Regions from separate parts of the Acidihalobacter sp. genome, predicted to be linked through region 3. Evidence: predicted binding sites of a transcription regulator. Region 3 holds the regulator's gene; each other region holds the start of a gene.
What was found. Region 3 encodes sigma-54, which starts transcription at its own class of promoters, with help from an activator protein. Its sites were predicted from a motif close to TGGCANGNTNCNTGCTT; they were not measured.
Positions count from the first base shown of each region.

Region 1: a site for sigma-54 is predicted at 1,615-1,631, ahead of P8014_RS05710 (P-II family nitrogen regulator). Genes of this name have one in related genera too.
Region 2: a site for sigma-54 is predicted at 2,229-2,245, ahead of P8014_RS04875 (flagellar hook-length control protein FliK). Genes of this name have one in related genera too.

Region 1 is NZ_JARRQY010000011.1:90,383-94,442, forward strand. Features, by position in the region: gene P8014_RS05700 (YifB family Mg chelatase-like AAA ATPase) at 1-1,095, opposite strand, end outside; gene P8014_RS05705 (accessory factor UbiK family protein) at 1,105-1,401, opposite strand; gene P8014_RS05710 (P-II family nitrogen regulator) at 1,712-2,050, shown strand; gene P8014_RS05715 (ammonium transporter) at 2,088-3,395, shown strand; gene P8014_RS05720 (ATP-binding cassette domain-containing protein) at 3,504-4,060, shown strand, end outside.
Region 2 is NZ_JARRQY010000010.1:74,801-78,860, forward strand. Features, by position in the region: gene P8014_RS04860 (flagellar assembly protein FliH) at 1-315, shown strand, start outside; gene fliI (flagellar protein export ATPase FliI) at 324-1,754, shown strand; gene fliJ (flagellar export protein FliJ) at 1,754-2,185, shown strand; gene P8014_RS04875 (flagellar hook-length control protein FliK) at 2,329-3,408, shown strand; gene P8014_RS04880 (HAMP domain-containing methyl-accepting chemotaxis protein) at 3,682-4,060, shown strand, end outside.
Region 3 is NZ_JARRQY010000005.1:11,259-15,318, reverse strand. Features, by position in the region: gene hprK (HPr(Ser) kinase/phosphatase) at 1-245, opposite strand, end outside; gene P8014_RS02250 (PTS sugar transporter subunit IIA) at 309-809, opposite strand; gene raiA (ribosome-associated translation inhibitor RaiA) at 802-1,119, opposite strand; gene P8014_RS02240 (RNA polymerase factor sigma-54) at 1,141-2,598, opposite strand; gene lptB (LPS export ABC transporter ATP-binding protein) at 2,800-3,525, opposite strand; gene lptA (lipopolysaccharide transport periplasmic protein LptA) at 3,522-4,049, opposite strand; gene lptC (LPS export ABC transporter periplasmic protein LptC) at 4,058-4,060, opposite strand, start outside.

The DNA of each region.
Region 1 (4,060 bases), on a different contig from region 3:
TTCCGGCGTGCAGATACAGTTGGCGCCGAGATCGCAGGCGTAGCCTTGCGGGCAGGGATTCATCGCTGCGACCAGCTGAAAGCGGGCCGGAAAGTCGGCCTGGCGCGCGGCTCGGGAGATGGTGATGTGCCCGGTTTCCATGGGCTCGCGCAGCACCTCGAGCACATGGCGGTCGAACTCCGTCAACTCGTCGAGAAACAGCACGCCGTTATGCGCCAGCGATATCTCCCCCGGCTTCGGTTGGGAGCCTCCTCCGACGAGCGCCACGCCCGAGGCCGTATGGTGAGGCGCACGAAACGGACGGCGACTCCAATCGTCGAGGCGCAGTCCCTGCTCGCTGATGGAGGCGACGACGGCGGTTTCCAGCGCTTCGGCCTCGCTCATGGGGGGCAGGATGGTCGCCAAGCGGTTGGCAAGCATGGTTTTCCCGGTGCCCGGTGGCCCGATCATCAGGATGTTGTGCCCCCCTGCGGCGGCGATTTCGAGCGCGCGGCGGGCTTGATGTTGACCGCGCACATCGCTCAGGTCGACGTCGAGGGATTTTTCACTGCTGACGGGTTTGTCCGTATAGATGGGAAGCGGGTCTTGTCCGGCCAAGTGGCGACAGACCGCCAGCAGATGATCGGCGGGTCGGGTGGTGAGGTCGTTGAGCAGCGCGGCTTCACCGGCATTGGCCGTGGGTATGACGAATTCCCGCCCGCGTGCGCGGGTGGCGATGGCTGCGGGCAGGACGCCGCGTACGCCTCGTAGCTCTCCACTCAGCGCGAGTTCACCGAGAAATTCGGCGTCTTCCAGGCCATCGGCGGGAAGTTGTCCCGAGGCGGCGAGGATGCCCAAGGCAATAGGCAAGTCGTAGCGGCCGCCTTCCTTGGGCAGATCTGCGGGGGCCAGGTTGACGGTGATGCGTCGTGCCGGGAATTCGTAGTGGCTGTTGACCAAGGCGGCTCGCACGCGATCCTTGCTTTCGCGCACGGCGGCCTCCGGGAGGCCGACGATGGCTAGGCTCGGTAGTCCGTTGCCCAGATGGACTTCGACGCAGACTTCGGGTGCGTCTATGCCGAGTTGTGCGCGGGTGTAGACCCGGGCGAGTGACATCCCGGCGCGTCAGTCTTCTGCGTGCACGTCGTCGGGCACTTCCGTTTCGTTCGTGCCGCCGATGCCCAGCTGTGCCTCCAGGGCACGCACGCGCTCCTCCATGGCGTCGAGTTTCTCCCGCGTGCGGGCCAGCAGCATGCTCTGCACCTCGAACTCGTCGCGGCTGACGATGTCGAGGCGCTGCATCGCGCCCTGCAGGCCGGCGCGCACGGTTTTTTCAAGATCGTGTTGGGCCGTGCGCAGCGATTCGGGAACCGCGTCGTTCAGCTTGGCGGCCAGGTCGTCGAGGGTTTTGGGTTCCAGCATTGGGTGTCCTCCTGATATTCGGGTGATTTGAGCCTATCGGGCTTCCCGGATCAAGCGCTTATGTCGCAACGATTGAGCCGCGTCAAAGCGTCCGCCGGCGGTGCGCCTATTTCGTGCGATTTGCACCATTTTTGTGCATATACCTGCTGGTGGGGGCGATGGAAACCAAGGATGTTGCTGTTATTGCATTGATATAAAAGAAAAATATTTGAATGGCATGGGTTCTGCTACGGGGTGCCATACGCCACGCAGGGTGCGCGGATACCTTGAACCATAGGGGAACGGTCATGAAAACAGGAGGCACGCAGGCATGAAGTTGCTTATCGCCATCATCAAGCCCTTCAAGCTCGACGAGGTCCGCGAGGGTCTTTCGGAAATCGGAGTGCAGGGCATCACGGTGACCGAGGTCAAGGGCTTCGGTCGGCAGAAAGGCCATACGGAACTCTACAGGGGGGCGGAGTACGTCGTCGACTTCCTGCCCAAGGTGAAGATCGAGGTCGCGCTGGACGATGCGCTAATCGACCAGGCCATCGATGCGATCAGCAAGGCCGCCAGCACCGGTAAGATCGGCGACGGCAAGATCTTTGTGATGCCCTTGGAGCAGGCGATCCGCATCCGCACCGGCGAATCCGGCGTCGATGCTCTTTGATCCGTACTTCGATAATTCAAACCCGAGGAAACATGCGATGAATTTCAAACGTACGATTGCCTCGGCCGGCGGGGCGCTATCCCTGCTCGGTCTGTGGCTCCTTCCCTCGATTGCGATGGCGGATACGCCCAAGCTTGATTCCGGCAATACCGCGTGGATGCTGACTTCCACCGCGCTGGTCCTGCTCATGACCATCCCCGGTGTGGCGCTGTTCTACGGTGGCATGGTTCGCCGCAAGAACCTGCTGTCGGTGGCCGCGGCCACCTTCGCCGTGACCTGCCTGATTACCGCAATCTGGACGATCGCGGGCTATTCGCTGGCCTTCAAGGGCGACGGCAAGTTCGTGGGCGACCTCAGCGCCGTGTTCCTCAAGGGCATGGGCTACGATTCGATGAGCGGCTCGATTCCGGAAACGGTCTTCATGACCTTCCAGATGACCTTTGCCATCATCACGCCGGCGCTGATCATCGGCTCCATCGTCGAGCGCATGAAGTTCTCCGCGCTGCTGTGGTTCCTGGGCCTGTGGTCGCTGCTGGTCTACTCCCCGATCGCGCACATGGTCTGGGGCGGCGGCTGGCTGGGCAGCGACGGTGTGCAGGACTTCGCGGGCGGTACCGTGGTGCACATCAACGCCGGTGTGGCCGGTCTGGTCGCGGCGCTGGTGCTCGGCAAGCGCAAGGGCTACGGTACGCAGCCCATGCCGCCGGTGAATCTGGTCTACACCATGACCGGTGCCGCCCTGCTGTGGGTGGGTTGGTTCGGCTTCAACGCCGGTTCCGAGCTGGCTGCCGACGGTACCGCGGGCATGGCCATGGCCGTGACCCAGATCGCCACCGGCATCGCCGCGCTGGCGTGGATGTTCGCCGAGTGGGCCGCGCGTGGTAAGCCGACCCTGCTGGGCATGAGTTCGGGCGCGGTCGCCGGTCTGGTCGCAATCACCCCGGCTTCCGGTTTCGTCGGCCCGATGGGCGCGATCGTGATCGGCATCGCTGCCGGCGTGATCTGCTTCTGGACCTCGGTCTACATGAAGAAAATGCTCGGCTACGACGACTCGCTGGACGCCTTCGGCGTGCACGCCATCGGCGGTATCGTCGGCGCGCTGCTCACCGGCATCTTCTCAGCCGCCATGTTCGGCGGCGCAGGCCTGAGCGATATGGCGCACGGCAGCATCGGCGCGCAGTTCTTCATTCAGCTCAAGGGCGTGCTCTTCACCATCGTCTACGATGCGGTGGTCACCTTCATCATCCTGAAGGTGCTGGACGTCATCATGGGTCTGCGCGCGTCGGAGGAAGACGAGTCGCAGGGGCTGGACATCACCCAGCACGGCGAGCAGCTCTACGAATAAGCACTACGCTAGACTGCAAGCCGACGACGGGGGCGCCTTCGGGCGTCCCCGTCTTTCGTTCGGCGGGAGAAATACGCAAAACGCCCGGTTTGCTGGATAATGAGTGCTATGGATTCCCCTATCGAGAAGTCTTCATCGCGCCTCGAGGTGCGGGGGCTGAGCGGCAGCGTGTTTCGCGACGTAAGCCTGAGCCTTGCCGCCGGCGAGTGCGTCGCGTTGACCGGCCCTTCCGGCAGCGGCAAGAGCGTTCTGCTGCGCGCCATCGTGGATCTCGACCCGAATGCCGGAGAGGTGCTGCTCGACGGTGAATCGCGCGCAGGCTTCACGCCCTCCGCCTGGCGCAGGGCGCTGGCTCTGGTGCCCGCGGAGCCGGCCTGGTGGGCGGAGCGGGTTGTCGAGCACTTTTCGCATGGCGCCGAGCCCGATCTGCCCGAGCTGGGGCTGCCTGCGGAGGCTTTGGACTGGGAAGTGGCGCGTTGCTCGAGCGGCGAGCGCCAGCGCCTGGCGTTGCTGCGCTCGCTCGCGCTCGCTCCGCGGGTGCTGTTGCTGGACGAGCCCACGGCCAACCTGGATGCCGACAGCCGCGGGCGGGTCGAAACACTGGTGGATAAGTTTCGTGGTGAGGGCGGTGCTGTGCTGTGGGTCACGCATGATCCCGAACAGGC
Region 2 (4,060 bases), on a different contig from region 3:
CAGATTGTTCGGCGCGAGTTGCACGCCGTGCCCGACGAGATCGTTCGCGTGGTCCGCGAGGCGCTTGCCGTGCTGCCGTCGCAGTCCGCCAATGTGAGGGTCGAACTGCATCCTCAGGATGCCGCGCTGGTCCGCGAGCTGATGCCCGAAGGCGAGGGCGAGCGCGCCTGGCGTGTGGTGGAGGATCCCTCCCTCGAACGAGGGGGCTGTCGGGTTCAGTCGGATGTGAGCCGGGTGGATGCCACGGTCGAGCGTCGCCTGAACCAGACCATCTCGGCGGCGCTGGGAGATATGCGTGGGGGTAGCAGCGCATGAGTCAGCTCATGTCCGAACGTATTTCGGCGCGCCAACAGCGCTGGGCGCACGAACTCGGGCGCGCTCGCGAGCGGACGGATTCCGCACGCAGTCTGGTCGCCGAAGGGCGCGTGACGCGTATGGTCGGATTGACGCTGGAGGCAGTGGGGCTGGAGGTGCCTGTCGGTGGTCGCTGCGAAATCGTCAATGGCGCAGGACACATCGAGGCCGAAGTCGTCGGGTTCGCGGGCGAACGCACGTTCCTTATGCCGGTAGGCGATATCCGCGGTCTGACGCCGAATGCGCGCGTGCTGCCGGTTGGCACTTCGCACCGTGTTCCCGTCGGCCCCGAAATGCTCGGGCGGGTGCTGGATGGCTCCGGGCACCCCCTTGACGGCAAGGGCCGCCTGTTCCTGTACGATAGCATCGATCTGACCGGAGCACCGATCAATCCGCTGGCACGGGCGCCGATACGGGAGCCCCTGGATGTCGGGGTCCGCGCTATCAACGGCCTGTTGAGCGTCGGGCGCGGGCAACGCATGGGGCTGTTCGCCGGCAGCGGCGTGGGCAAGAGCGTGTTGTTGGGGATGATGACTCGCTATACCGAAGCTGACATCACGGTGGTCGGGCTGATCGGCGAGCGCGGTCGGGAGGTCAAGGAGTTCGTGCAGAACAACCTGGGCGAGGAGGGGATGGCGCGTGCCGTCGTCGTTGCCTCGCCGGCCGATGCGCCGCCGCTCATGCGTTTGCACGGTGCCTGGTACGCTACGGCTATTGCGGAGTATTTCCGTAGTCAGGGATTGAAAGTTCTGCTGTTGATCGATTCGTTGACGCGCTTCGCACAGGCGCAGCGCGAGATCTCCCTGGCGATCGGCGAGCCGCCGGCGACCAAGGGCTATACTCCTTCGGTATTCGCCAAGCTCCCGCAGTTGGTGGAGCGAGCGGGCAACGGGGAGCACGACAGCGGATCGATTACGGCGTTCTATACCGTGCTTGCCGAGGGCGACGATCAGAACGATCCGATTGCGGATGCCGCACGTGCCATCCTCGACGGTCATGTGGTGCTGTCGCGCTCGATTGCCGAAGGCGGACGCTATCCGGCCATTGACGTCGAGGCTTCGATTTCCCGCGTGATGCACGATGTGGTCGATGACCGGCAGTTGGCGACGGCGCGGCGTTTCAAGCAGGTCTATTCGGCTTATTCGCAGCACCGCGATTTGATCAATGTAGGGGCCTATCAGGCGGGCAGCGATCCGCTGGTGGACGAAGCAATTGCCGTGTACCCGGCATTGGAGCGTTATCTGCGGCAGGATATGCATGAGGCAGTTGATTTTGCGCACAGCGTGAACGATCTGGGGACGCTGTTCGCGCCGGCCGGACATGCCGTGGAACAGGCGCCGGCTCAGGCTGGGGAGAATCTTAGGGGGCTTGCCGATTACCTTAGGAATCAGGAACTGTGATGAATCGCATGAGGCGCCTGAAACCCGTCCAGGATCTGGCCGCGCAGGACGAGCGCAAGGCTGCGGCGCAGCTGGGCGAGAATGTCGGCCGTGTGGAGGAGGCGCAGCAGCGTCTCGGCGAATTGCTGGCCTGGGAGCGCGATTACGCAGCCTGTATGCAACAGGGTGCGGTCAATCTCAGTGAATTGCAGAGTTATCGTCTGTTCATGGGCAAGCTGGGTGAGGCGATCGAGCAGCAGCGTGCCGCGGTTGCCGAGGCTGAGCACGGAGTATCGCAGGCGCGTACACACTGGCAGACCAAGTATGCGCGTCATGCCGCCTTGAGCAAGGTAATCGAGCAGTGCCGGAAGGACGAGGTGGCGGCTGCCGAGCGGCGGGAACAGCACCAGTTGGATGAATTCAATCTCATACGGACGCAGCCGAAATCCTAAGGCCTAGTCACATTTGTGTCGAGCATGGCCGATGACGTGAGGTTGGCTCGGATCCTGCTTTAGCTAATTACAAACCTGCATCCAATGATGTACCGGAGATTTTCGAGGAAGCCGGCCCCGATCAACATGGAAGAGCTAAGAAATTGAACAGTCCTTCCCCTCAGTTGCAGATGCCCTCGCACGTCGATGCGAAACCCGCTGCGTCGCCAGGCACGGCGGGAACAGGCGATTCCGCCGCGCAGGGTAGCGACAGCGGTTTTGCCAAAGCGTTGCGCATGTTGCAGGTTCTGGCGCAGGACGGAGTACAGATCTCCGCAGGCCAGGCCGGCAAGGATCAGAAGACGTCCCTGACGGATTCCACGCGGAAGCAATCCTCCGACGGCAAGGATTTGCCGCTGACCGCTTTGCTGTTGCCGCTGCTGCAGCAGATCCAGGCTGCCGCTCCTGCCCATGCAGGCACAGGTGATGCGGCCAAGTCTGCTACCGATGCGGCGGGCGGTGAGTGGGCCAAGACATCGTTGGCGCAACTGCGGGACATGATGCAGTTGCTGAGCGGTCAGAAAGGTTCTTCGTCGGATGCGGGTGAACTCAAGGCATGGCTGACGGCGTTGACGCAGGCTGCCGGCGGCAAAGCCGGAGAGCCCACGGTCGTATCCACGAACGCTTCGATAACCGCCGCTCTGACTGCGCACGCCGGTGCCGGTGCCGGTGGCGCCGGGACGGTTGGGAATACTCAGACGCAACAGCAGACGGCCTCGGCTCAGGCACCGTTGACGCTGGCGGACCCCGGGTTCGCGAACGCGCTAGGCGAACGCGTTTCCTGGATGACCGGTAGTGCCGGCAATCATGCGGCGCAATTGCAGCTGCATCCCCGCGAACTCGGGCCCATGTTGGTGCATGTCAAGGTCGATGGTCATCACACGGAAGTGTTATTCCAGACTCAGCACGCGGCGGTCAGGGATGCTTTGGAAGCGGCGCTGCCGCGCTTGCGCGAAATGCTGGGACAGGGTGGCCAGCAGGTCAGCGTCAATGTTCAGCAACAGGCCGGAGGCTGGTCCGGTCAATCCGGACAGGGGCAGCAGCAGATGTCGCAGCAGTGGACGTCGCAGGCCGCATGGTCCGGTTTCACTCCGATTGACGGAGTAGAGCCATCGTCCGAGTTGTCCAGTCCCCTGGTGCGCTGGTATGGGCTGTCGAACGGCATGATTGATACTTACGTCTAGTGCCCTGTCCCGCTAGGTCACCCGGCATACGCTGAGGTGTGGGCGGGTGTGGTGGATCGCCAAGTATACTAAAGTGTGGCGGGAGACATCTTGACTCGACAGACGAGAGTGAGCGGGCACCGCGCAAGGAGAACGTCCGGCCTCGCAGCCGTTCGGCCGGCGCTTCCCTAAATATTTCTTTCGGCGTACCGACATAAACTCAGTGAGGTGCGGAATGCTCCGTGCCGCCGTTTCATCAGAAAACAACAGGTTTACGTTACGAGCGAGAGGGGTATGTCGATGTTTTTGATCCCGCATACGATCAAGGGCCGCCTGTTGGGTGCGGCTGGACTTGCGATGTTGCTGGTGCTAGCGGCGGTGGTGGTCACGCTGTCGTTCGAAATCAAGACGCGCAAGATGTTCGATAACGTGGTCGATATCGACCTACCGCTGGAGCATGCGGTGCAAAGCATGAGCAGCGAAGGATTGTTGTCGGGTATTGCCATCCGCAACAAGATGATCGATCCACTGACGCCTCCGCGGTGGGTCAAGGTTGCAGAGGGTTCGATGCGGCGTTTCGACGAGTCGCTGAAGATCGCTCTGGAGCGGTCGCCCAAGGATAGCGAATTGCACAAGACGATCGAACAGGTCGCCGGGTTGTGGAAGCAGAATC
Region 3 (4,060 bases):
CGGATGGCTTCGGCGCGTTCGGCCGGCGGCAGCTCGGTGAGATATTCCATCTCGGCCGGGCCGATTACCTGAACCGCACTGGTGGTGATGAGGTCGAGATGGCTGACCAGCGTGGCGCCGCCCCAGGGGCAGCGGGCGCTGCTGAGTGCGCGCTGTGCGCCCTTGCGCCCAGCCGTCCATTCGAGCTGCAGCTTGTCGCAAAGAGTCTCGAACAGCATCTGAACAGTCAGCGGAGTGGATTCCATGCTGGCTAGTCTACTGAATTCCGGGGCGCTTTCGGCACTTCTGCGCCCCGGATTCTTGTCCGGTCAGGCGGCGTGCCGCGCACTCCATTCGGTTAGTGCGCGGTAAAGCGTCTCGCTGTCCGTACACTGGCGTAGTTGTGCAACGGTGTCGGCGTCACGAAACAGTCTGGCGAGCTGAGCGAGGATGTCGAGATGCGCGTCAGTGCATTCCTCCGGCACGATCAATGCGAAGAGCAGATCGACGGGGTGTTTGTCGGGCGCGTCGAAATCGATCCCTTCGTGCAGTTTGACGAATGCGCCGACTGCCCGTCCGATGCCTTTCATGCGCCCGTGGGGAATGGCTACGCCCGCACCGAGCCCGGTGCTGCCCAGTCGTTCGCGCGCCAGCAGAGTGTCGAAAACCTCATCGGCCGAAAGGCCGGTTTCCTCACTGCCTAGCAGCTGACCGAGCAATTCCAGAGTACGTTTTTTGCTGGTAACGTCGGCGTTGTCTACGACGCGATCCAGGCTCAGTAGTTCGCCGATCTGCATGGTGTGACCTACAGCGTTGGTGGATTCAGGCAAGACGTTTGTCGGCGTCGGCCTTGTGGTGGTCCTTGATCTTTTCCTTGTGCTTGACGACCTGCCGGTCGAGCTTGTCCACCAGACCGTCGATGGCGGCGTACATGTCCTCGGTTTCCGCTTCCGCATGCAGCTGGTTGCCGCCGAGCAGCAGACTGGCTTCGGCCTTCTGGCGGAGTTTCTCGACGCTGAGCACGACATGTACGTCGATCACATTGTCGAAATGGCGCTCCAGGCGCTGGAATTTCTCTTCGACGTAGGCACGCAGCGGGTCGGTGAGTTCGAGGTGGTGGCCAGTGAGGTTGATCTGCATGGGTGACTCCATTGTTGTCTGTCAGGCCTTCGTCAGGCGTTTGCGTTCGCTGGAAGAGAGAATATTCATGCCCTCGCGGTACTTGGCGACCGTGCGGCGGGCCACCTGAATGCCCTTCTCTCCCAAAAGGGCGGCGATTTTACTGTCTGAAAGGGGTTTGTCGCCAGGTTCCCCTTCGATGAGCTTGCGAATCATCGCGCGGATGGCCACCGCCGAGCACTCGCCGCCGTCGGCGGTGCCGACATGGCTGGAGAAGAAATACTTGAACTCGAAGATGCCGCGCGGGGTGTGCATGTATTTCTGCGTGGTGACGCGGGAGATGGTCGATTCGTGCATTTCGACCTGCTCGGCGATGTCGCGCAGTACCAGCGGTTTCATGGCTTCCTCGCCATATTCGAGAAAGCCGCGCTGTTGTTCGACGATGGCGGAGGCCACGCGCAGCAGCGTTTCGTTACGGCTCTGCAGACTCTTGATGAACCAGCGTGCCTCCTGCAGCTGGTTTTTGATGTAGGTGTTGTCCGTGCTGGTGTCGGCGCGCTTGACCATGGCTGCGTAGGTGGCGTTCACGCGCAGGCGCGGGATGGCTTCGGTGTTGAGTTCGACGCGCCAGCGCTGATCCTGCTTGCGCACGATGACGTCAGGTACGATGTACTCGGGCCGGCGATCGCTGATCTGCGCACCGGGGCGTGGGTTGAGCGTCTGTATCAGTGCAACTGCGCTCTGCAGGCCGGCCTCGTCGAGTTCGAGGCGGCGCATGAGCGTTTTGAAATCGTGGTTGGCGAGCAGATCGAGATGTTCGCCGATGAGCTTGCGGACGGCTTCCAGCCAGGGCGTGTCGGCGGGCAGTTCATAGAGCTGTGCCAGCAGACATTCGGACAGGTTGCGGGCGCCGCAGCCGGGCGGATCGAGGCGCTGGATGAGGTGCCGTACCGCCTCGATATCCTCGATCTCGAGCGGCTCTTCCAGTCCCAGTTCCTGGGTCAGGCTGTTCTGCAGGGTGGGCAGATCTTCCTGCAGGTAGCCGTCTTCGTCGATGGCGTCGATCAGGTTGATGGCGATCTGCCGGTCCTGATCGTTCATCGTGGTGAGGTGGATCTGCCACAGCAGATGGTCGATCAGCGATTCGTCACCCCCGCTTTGGGATTCGTAGGGATCGCGCTCCTCGCCTTCAAGGCGGCCATTGCCGGAGCCTGGTACGTTGGCCGGCTCATAGATGTCCTCCCAGGCGCTGTCGACGGGCAGGTCGTCCGGGATCGTGTCTTCGGCGCTGGTGGTAGAGTCGTCGTTTTCTTGATCTTCGGCCGGGTAGTTCTCGTCGTTTTCCTCGTCGCTGTCCAGCAGCGGATTGGTTTCTAGAATCTCCTGGATGTGGGTCTGCAGCTCTAGGGTGGAATACTGCAGCAGGCGAATCGCCTGCTGCAACTGGGGCGTCATGGCCAGTTGCTGCCCCAGCTTGAGTTGAATCGAAGGCTTGATCATCGGGTTTCCGTCATTGCGGCGTTTCGCCGCTCGCTCCAGCAGGCCGGTGCCTCCTGTCTGGTTTTTGCTGTGTCATGTCCAGGATTATATCGAATCCATCTCGGATGCAAGATGTGCTCTCGATCCGCATGGTGCGCTCTGCTGGCGTACGAGGCCGGAGGCGCCGTCCGCCGAGGTGCGCGAGGCAGCGCTGGTGCGGCATCACAGTTTGAAGTCTTCACCGAGGTAGACCTCGCGGGCCTTGCGATTGTGCAGGATGTCCTCGGGGCCGCCTTCGGCGAGCACGCGCCCTTCGCTCAGAATGTAGGCCCGTTGGCAGATACCCAGGGTTTCGCGCACGTTGTGATCGGTGATCAGCACGCCGATGTTGCGCTCGCTCAGATGGCGCACGATGCGCTGGATGTCGAGTACGGAAATCGGATCGACGCCGGCGAAAGGTTCGTCGAGCAGGATGAAGGCGGGGTCGGCGGCCAGGGCACGGGCGATTTCGACGCGCCGGCGTTCACCGCCCGAGAGGCTGTAGCCGCGGCTGTCGTGGATATGCCCGATCTGGAGTTCCTCGAGCAGGGCGTCGAGCGCTTCCTCGCGGCCCTTGGCATCGAGTTCCTTGCGCAGTTCCAGTACGGCGCGGATGTTGTCCTCGACGCTCAGACGGCGGAACACGGAGGCTTCCTGCGGCAGGTAGCCGATGCCCATGCGCGCGCGCGCGTGCATGGGGAAACGCGTGATCTCCTGTTCGTTGAGCTGGATGTTGCCTCCATCGGCCTGGATCAGGCCGACCATGATGTAGAAGCAGGTGGTCTTGCCGGCGCCGTTAGGGCCGAGTAGGCCGACCACTTCGCCGCTAGCGACTTCCAGCGAGACGCTGGCCAGTACGTCGCGGCCGCGGTAGCGCTTGGCGAGTTCGGTGCCGCGCAGCACGCTCATTGTTTTGGCGTCTCCGCGGTCTTGCCCGTGGCGGGTGTGTAGGTGGCCTCGATGCGTTGTCCCGGCGCGCCGGCGTCGACCAGGTCGCGCCGGATGTCGTAGACGATGCGACTGGCGCGGAAGGCGTTGCCGCGCTGCTGTAGCTGGGCGTCGCCGGTGAGCACGATGCTCTGTTCGGCGGGGTTGTAGACCATGTTCTTTGCCTGGCCGGTGATGCGCTTGCCTTCGGCGGTGGTGTCTTCGAAGGTCGCCGGCGTGCCGATCATGGTCAGTTTCTGGATCGGTCCGCTGTTGGGGGCGAGGATGTCCAGCTTGTCGCCCTTGATCATGAGTTTGTCCTGGGTGACCACCACGTTGCCGCTGTAGTTTCCGGTGCCTTTCTGCTGGTTGAAGCGGAAATGGTCGGCGCTGATGTGTACCGGAGCCTCGGGCGCTGCCGGAGTTTGCGCAGCGGCGGGCAGGGGCGCCAGGCAGAACAGGGCGGTGGTCAGGAGCAGGCGTGGGCTAATGAGATCGTTTCGCATAGTGGTCGTCA